DNA from 3 places in the Micromonospora sp. DT63 genome. Region 1 is predicted to be linked to each of the others. Evidence: riboswitches for the same ligand, from Rfam matches in the RefSeq annotation. Region 1 holds a riboswitch; each other region holds the start of a gene.
What was found. A riboswitch is a leader RNA that binds a small molecule or an ion and turns the genes downstream of it on or off. The one in region 1 is predicted to bind cyclic di-AMP.
Positions count from the first base shown of each region.

Region 2: linked by a shared signal. The riboswitch ahead of ACLQ27_RS19615 (coiled-coil domain-containing protein) and the one ahead of ACLQ27_RS29895 (coiled-coil domain-containing protein) in region 1 are both predicted to bind cyclic di-AMP.
Region 3: linked by a shared signal. The riboswitch ahead of ACLQ27_RS13610 (NlpC/P60 family protein) and the one ahead of ACLQ27_RS29895 (coiled-coil domain-containing protein) in region 1 are both predicted to bind cyclic di-AMP.

Region 1 covers NZ_JBNCKQ010000011.1:148,435-150,627, reverse strand. Annotated here, with positions in the region: gene ACLQ27_RS29900 (carbonic anhydrase) at 1-43, shown strand, start outside; gene ACLQ27_RS29895 (coiled-coil domain-containing protein) at 138-1,157, opposite strand; cyclic di-AMP (ydaO/yuaA leader) riboswitch at 1,162-1,292, opposite strand; gene ACLQ27_RS29890 (YibE/F family protein) at 1,459-2,193, opposite strand, start outside.
Region 2 covers NZ_JBNCKQ010000005.1:118,566-120,758, reverse strand. Annotated here, with positions in the region: gene ACLQ27_RS19620 (cation diffusion facilitator family transporter) at 1-826, shown strand, start outside; cyclic di-AMP (ydaO/yuaA leader) riboswitch at 968-1,099, shown strand; gene ACLQ27_RS19615 (coiled-coil domain-containing protein) at 1,105-2,172, shown strand.
Region 3 covers NZ_JBNCKQ010000003.1:281,655-283,847, reverse strand. Annotated here, with positions in the region: gene dcd (dCTP deaminase) at 1-8, shown strand, start outside; gene ACLQ27_RS13610 (NlpC/P60 family protein) at 69-1,109, opposite strand; cyclic di-AMP (ydaO/yuaA leader) riboswitch at 1,123-1,259, opposite strand; gene ACLQ27_RS13605 (N-acetylmuramoyl-L-alanine amidase) at 1,494-2,193, shown strand, end outside.

The sequences.
Region 1 (2,193 bases):
TGCGGCGACCTCGGACGACCCGGCAGCCTCCGCCGCCGCCTGACCCGACAACTGCCGCCCGGCGGCTTTCGCCGCGCCTGACCCGACGAGGGCCGTCCCGCCTGATGCGGGACGGCCCTCGGACTTCGTCGGGTGGATCAGAGCATCGACATGTGGACGTGGTCGGTGTGGTTCGACGGCCCGCTGTACGACTTCCAGCCGGTCGCCGGGAACCAGATCTGCCGGTTCCAGATCACGTAGTAGATGCCGAGGCGGTCGGCGTTGCGGATGAGGAACGCGGCGACGTTGTTGCCGTACATGCGGGTGTCGTTGTTGTGCCACGGGCTGAAGCCGCTCTTCTGCAACGACCAGTCACAGGCGCGGCCCTTCGGGTGCTCGTACGGGCCACCGTTGCGGTGGCAGCCGACGAACCGGTTGAAGCCGGCCCGCTTGACCTCCTTGTACGCGTGCAGGGTGCGCGGGGTGACGCAACCGGAGGTGGTGGGGTCGTCCTCGCTGCACGACTGCGGCTTCCAGTCACCGTCGGCGGTGCGACCCGGGCCGATCCGGGCGACCGGCGAGACGGCGTCGACCAGACCGCCGGTGAAACCCTGACCGCCGACCAGCGCGAGCGCCTTGTCCGCGTCGCGCTTGTCCTTCGCCATCAGGGCGGTCTGCTTCTGCTGCTCGCGGATCTCCGCGTCGAGGGCCAGCTTGGCCTGCTCGGCGCGGGACTTGACCGCGTTGACCTCGGCGAGCTTCTTCTCGTTGACCATGTTCATCTCGTCGAGCGCCGCGGCTCGGCGGACGAACGAGTCCGGGGCGTCGCTCTCCAGCAGCATCGCGATCGCGCCGACCCGTCCGGTCCGGTACGACTGGGCGGCGATCTGCGCGACCTGCGGGGCCAGCGCGTCCAGGTCGGCCTTGGCCCGCTGGACCTCCACCGCCAGCTCAAGCTGCCGCTTCTTGGACTTGTCCAGTTTGGACTTGGCCGCCACGTAGTCCCGGTTGGTCTGCTCGATGACGTCGGTGAGGAGCTTGGGTTCGTCTTCCTCTTCGTGCCCGGACGGTGTGGGGGTCGTCGGGGCGGCGTGGGCCGGGAGGGGGCCGGCGAACACGGTCAGCGCAGCGAGCACGGCCACCACGGGTGTCAACCAGCGGCGTAGGGGTGCCGTCACAATGTTCCCTTCCGTCGACCGCCGACCGGGTTAGCTGACGGGTTCGGGGCGGAAGTGGCCCCTACCGCTGTCGCGGATTCACCCCACGTACCTGGGTCCCCGGCTCGCCGGTTGGCGATTGGGCGGTGGCACCGCAGGCGCCGCTGCGCGCCTTCGTCGGTGGCCGGCAGCGAGGTTACCCGAGAATCCACCGCCTGAGCTACGTCCTGATGCCGACTAAAAGTGTCATTTCGCCATGGCGTTGAGTGACCAGTGACGCGGTTCTCAGGGCGAGTGCCCGATCCGGTCACGCTGAGGAGTGTCACCATGCCGTATCAGTGCTCCTGTTCGGCTCTGGCCACCCGGTGGTGGCGGTGGATGGGGGTGCGTTCCGCTCCGGGTCGGGTCCGTCGGGCCGACCCCCTGGCGGGGAGCTGAGAGCGGCCAGTGTCTCCGTCCGGTCCCGACGGGGGCGCGGTGTCAGGACGTCGGCGTCCGTGTCCTGCGTCGGCGTCGCCCCGGCCGCGGTCACCACGGCGGCCAGCCCGGTGGTGAGGGGTACGGCGGCGATCAGGCCGAGTGTGGCGACCGCGCTGCGGACGATCTCCTGGGCGAGGAATTCGCTGGTCAGGATCTGCCCGAGGGGGCGGGTGTCGGCGGTGAGCAGGAGCAGCAGCGGTAGTGAGGCGCCCGCGTACGCCAGGACGATGGTGTTGACCGTGGAGGCGATGTGCGCCCGGCCGACCCGGGTGGCCGCCCGGTAGAGCTGTAGCCGGCTCAGACCGGGGTTGGCGTTCGCCAGTTCGGTGACGGTGGCGGCCTGGGTGACTGTCACGTCGTCGAGCACCCCGAGTGAGCCGATGATGATCCCGGCGAGCAGCAGGCCGCGCAGGTCCACGTGGGCCTGGAACATCGACAGCGTGGTGGCGTCCTCGCTGCCGAAGCCGGTGAGCCGGGTGGCGGCCGTGGCGATGGTCGCGAGCACTCCGGTGAGCACCAGGCTGCCGAGGGTGCCGAGCACCGCGACCGAGGTCTGCGCGGTCACTCCGTGTGTCAG
Region 2 (2,193 bases), on a different contig from region 1:
CACCCTGATGGTGGTCGAGGGCGTGACCGCCTTCCACACCGGCTCGCTCGCCCTGCTCTCCGACGCCGGGCACATGTTCACCGACGTGCTGGGCATCGGGATGGCGCTCGCCGCGATCACCGCCACCCGGCGGGCCACCGGCGACCCGCAGCGCACCTTCGGGCTCTACCGCCTCGAGGTGCTCGCCGCCCTGGCCAACGCCGTCCTGCTCTCCGGCGTGGCGGTCTACGTGCTGATCGAGGCGATCGGGCGGTTCGGCGACCCCCACGAGGTGCTGACCGGCCCGATGCTCGCGGTGGCCGTCCTCGGCCTGCTCGCCAACGTGGTCGCGTTCGCGCTGCTGCGCGCCGGCGCCCGGGAGAGCATCAACCTCCAGGGCGCCTACCTGGAGGTGCTCGGCGATCTGCTCGGCTCGCTCGGCGTGATCGGCGCGGCGCTGCTCATCGCGGTCACCGAGTGGTGGTGGGCCGACCCGTTGGTAGCGGTCGCCATCGGCGTGTTCATCCTGCCGCGCACCTGGCGGCTGGGCCGCGCCGCCGTCCGCATCCTGGTGCAGGCCGCCCCGGAACACCTCCAGGTCACCGCAGTGCACGACCGACTGGCCGCGGTGCCCGGCGTCGTCGAGGTGCACGACCTGCACGTCTGGACGCTCACCTCGGGCATGGAGGTGGCCTCCGCACACCTGATCATGGCGCCCGGCGGGGAGGTCGGCGCGGTGCTCACCGCGGCGCGCAGCGCCCTGCGGGAGGACTTCCGCATCGAGCACGCCACGCTCCAGATCGAGCCCGGCGCCGCCCCGGACGCCTGCGGTTCGATCGAGTGGTGATCCCTTACCTGACGAAATGACCGTTCAGCAGTCATTTTGGGTGGTGGCGCGGACACCTTCCGTCACATCGACTGCACACGCCCCACCTGCACCGGTAGGCTCGTCCCCGGCCACCACCCGGCGGCGCCCTCCCGGCGCCGGTGGCGGCCGCCGCCTAATCACCCGAGAGGGTGAACCGGGGAACCATGTTCCTGGGGTGCATCCGCGTCAGCGGTAGGGATCTTCCGTCCCGAACCCGTCAGCTAACCCGGTCGGCGGCTGACGGAAGGACATGCGTAGTGGCACCAGCACGACCACCCGCCGCCCGACTCGCGGCACTGATCGTCATGATGGTCACCCTCGGCGTCGCCCTCCCGGTGGGCGCCGCCACCGCCGCTCCCCCCGGCGGCCTGCGGGCCGCCGCGGCACCCGACGGCGACGAGGAGGGCGGCACCCCCGCGCTGCGGGCCCAACTGGAGGCCGCCAGCAAGGGCTACCTGGACGCGAAGCGCGCCCTGGACACCTCCGTCCAGCGACAGCAGCAACTCGCGGCAAAGCTGAAGACCACCGAGGCCGAGATGACCGTGCGCAACGGCAAGGTCGGCGAGATCGCCGGCGTGGCCTACCGCACCGGCCGGCTCAGCACCGTCTCGGCGCTGCTCAACACCAACACCCCCGAGGGCTTCATGGACCGGGCGGCCGCGCTGGACGTGGTGGCCGCCAACGAGGACCGGGTGCTGCGCGACCTGCACGCCACCCGGGACGAGGCCAACCGCACCCGCACCGCCCTGGACGGCGAGATCCGCGAGCAGCGCAAGCAGGTCGAGGTGATGGCCAAGCGCAAGGAGCAGGCCGAACGGGCCCTGACGGTGGCCACCAGCAAGCCGCGCACCACCGCCGCCGACACCAGCTCCAACCGGGGCACCTCCACCGCCAACGCCCAGCCCGCGCCGCGCAACTCCGACGGCTCCTGGCCGTCCGAGTCGTGCAGCATCAACGACCCCACCCCGGCCAGCGGCTGCATCACCCCCCGCACCCTGCACGCCCTCAACCAGGCGAAGGCCGCCGGCTTCACCCGGTACGTCTCCTGTCACCGCTCGGGCGGCTCGGGCGAACACCCGAAGGGTCGGGCCTGTGACTTCGCCGCGCAGAAGGGCGGCTTCGGCGGGGACGCCACCGGCGGCGACAAGACGTACGGCAGCAACTTGGCCGCCTACTTCATCCGCAACTCCGACCGGCTCGCCGTGCTCTACGTGATCTGGTACAGGCAGATCTGGCTGCCCAGCAGCGGGTGGAAGTCGTACAGCGGGGGGAACGGCGACCCCTCCAGCGACCACACCAACCACGTACACCTGTCGGTGTACTGACCCTGTCGGTGGCCGGCGCAC
Region 3 (2,193 bases), on a different contig from region 1:
CGCGCTGACGCACGACGAGGGCCCGCCGCGACGAGATCGCGACGGGCCCTCGCTGTGTCCGGCGTCGGTCAGCCGGGACGGCCGTAGCTGTGGATCGGCCCGTCGTCGACCTTCTTCATCTTGATGGGCACACCGGCCTGGGAGGCGTGCACCACCCAGCCATTGCCGACGTACATGCCGACGTGGTGAATGTCGCTGTAGTAGAAGACCAGGTCACCGGGGCGCAGATCACCTCTGCTGACGTTCTTGGTCACCCGGCTCTGCGCGGCGGCGTTGTGCGGCAGAGACACACCGGCCTTCGCCCACGCGGCGAGCATCAGCCCGGAGCAGTCGTACGAGTTCGGACCCTCGGCGCCCCACACGTACGGCTTGCCGATCTGAGCGCAGGCGAACTTGACCGCAATGCCCGCGCCGCCGCCGGGGTAGCTGGCCGGGCAGGGCGCCGGACGCAGGGGACCGCCGCCGCCGTTGCCGTACACCTTGAGGCGCAGCTTCTGCAGCCTGTCGATCTCGTCGTTGATCTGCTTCTTCTTCGCCGCCAGCTGCGCTTCGGTCCGGGTCAGCTGGGCCACCATCTCGTCGAGCGGCGCCTTCTGCCGGGCCAGCTCGTCGCGGAGATCGGCGACCTGCCGGACGTCCTGCTGCTGGTTGTGGGCGAACCGGTCGAGCATTTCGAGCTGCCCGACCACCTCGCCGGGCGACCGGCTGCCGAGCATCGTGTTGACCGTCGACAGGTTCTCGCCCATGTACGCGCGCACGGCCAGCGCGCTGACCTTGTTCATCGCGGCGTCGACCTGGCGCTCCAGGGGCGCGATGCGGGCGGCGAGCGCGTCGGCCTGCTTGCGCTTGGCGGCCAGGTCCGCGCGGGTGGCGTTGTGCCGTTCGATTACCGGTTCGAGCTTGTTCCAGTCGGCGTCGATCTGGCGCTCGATCTCGGCGACGGACGGGTCCGCGTGGGCCGCCGTGGCGCTGCCGGTCAGGACGACGGCAACGCCGACCAGTGCGGCGAGGGCGGTGGTGAAGCGGGACCAGCGTGGACGCGGCACTGTCGACGTCGGGTCGGCCGGGGCCGACCGTTCGGACGACGGCCGCGGGGCATGGAGGGCCACCGGGGTTCCGTACTCCTTCTTCCCGACCGCCTACCGGGTTAGCTGACGGGTTCGGGCGGGAAGTTGGCGCCCTACCGCATTGGCTGCGGATTCACCCCGGGGGAACCTGGGTCCCCGGCTCGCTCGAAAGCGACTCGGCGGTGTCGGTCCGTTACCGCCCGGGATGGGCGGACCTGCTACCGGGCCGACAAATGACCAGAGTAGAGACGGCCGTTACCGATCCGCAACCCGTGCGGCCGTGACACTCCGTACCGATTGGAAGAGATCACCGAGCGTGTGTGAAGGTTTCTTTCGATGCAGTTTGATATATGGAAAGGTATTGACGCAGACTCCCGACCGGCGCGAAGGTGACGACACAGTTACCAGTCAAATCTAGGGGGTTCGATGGAAAGTCCAACCCTGTCCGCCGGCCGGCGCGCATCGCTCGCGGTCGCGGTGGTCATCGCCACGGCCGCCGTACCGCTGAGCGCCGGCACCGCCTCCGCAGCACCCTCCGCCGACCGTCAGCAGCAGTACGCCGCCGCGTCGACCGAGTACGGCGTGCCGACCGCCGTGCTGCTCGGGGTCTCCTACCTGGAGTCCCGCTGGGACAGCAACGCCGGCACCCCGAGCACCAGCGGCGGCTACGGACCGATGCACCTGACCGATGCCCGCCACGTGGCCGCCCTACCCGCGCGCGGCCACCACGACGCCGGCGCCGAGGATCCGCGCGGCGACGACTCCCGTGCCCCCATGGCACCCGCAACGGCCACGGATCCCGCGCCGCCCACCGCCGCGTTGCAGACCGTCGACGCCGCCGCCGCGCTGACCGGGGCCGCCCCCGAGGCGCTGCGCAGCGACCCGACGACAAACATTCGGGGCGGGGCGGCGCTGCTGGCCGCGTACCAACGGGAGGTGGGCGCCCCGGTGGGTGCCGGCACCGACCCCGCGACCTGGTACGGCGCGGTGGCCCGGTACGCCGGCGCGGACAGCGCCGACGCCGCGGCGGCCTTCGCCGACGAGGTCTTCACCACCATCGGCGCCGGCGAGTCCCGCGTGACCGACGACGGCCAGCGAGTGACGTTGCCGGCCCGCGCGGTCCAGC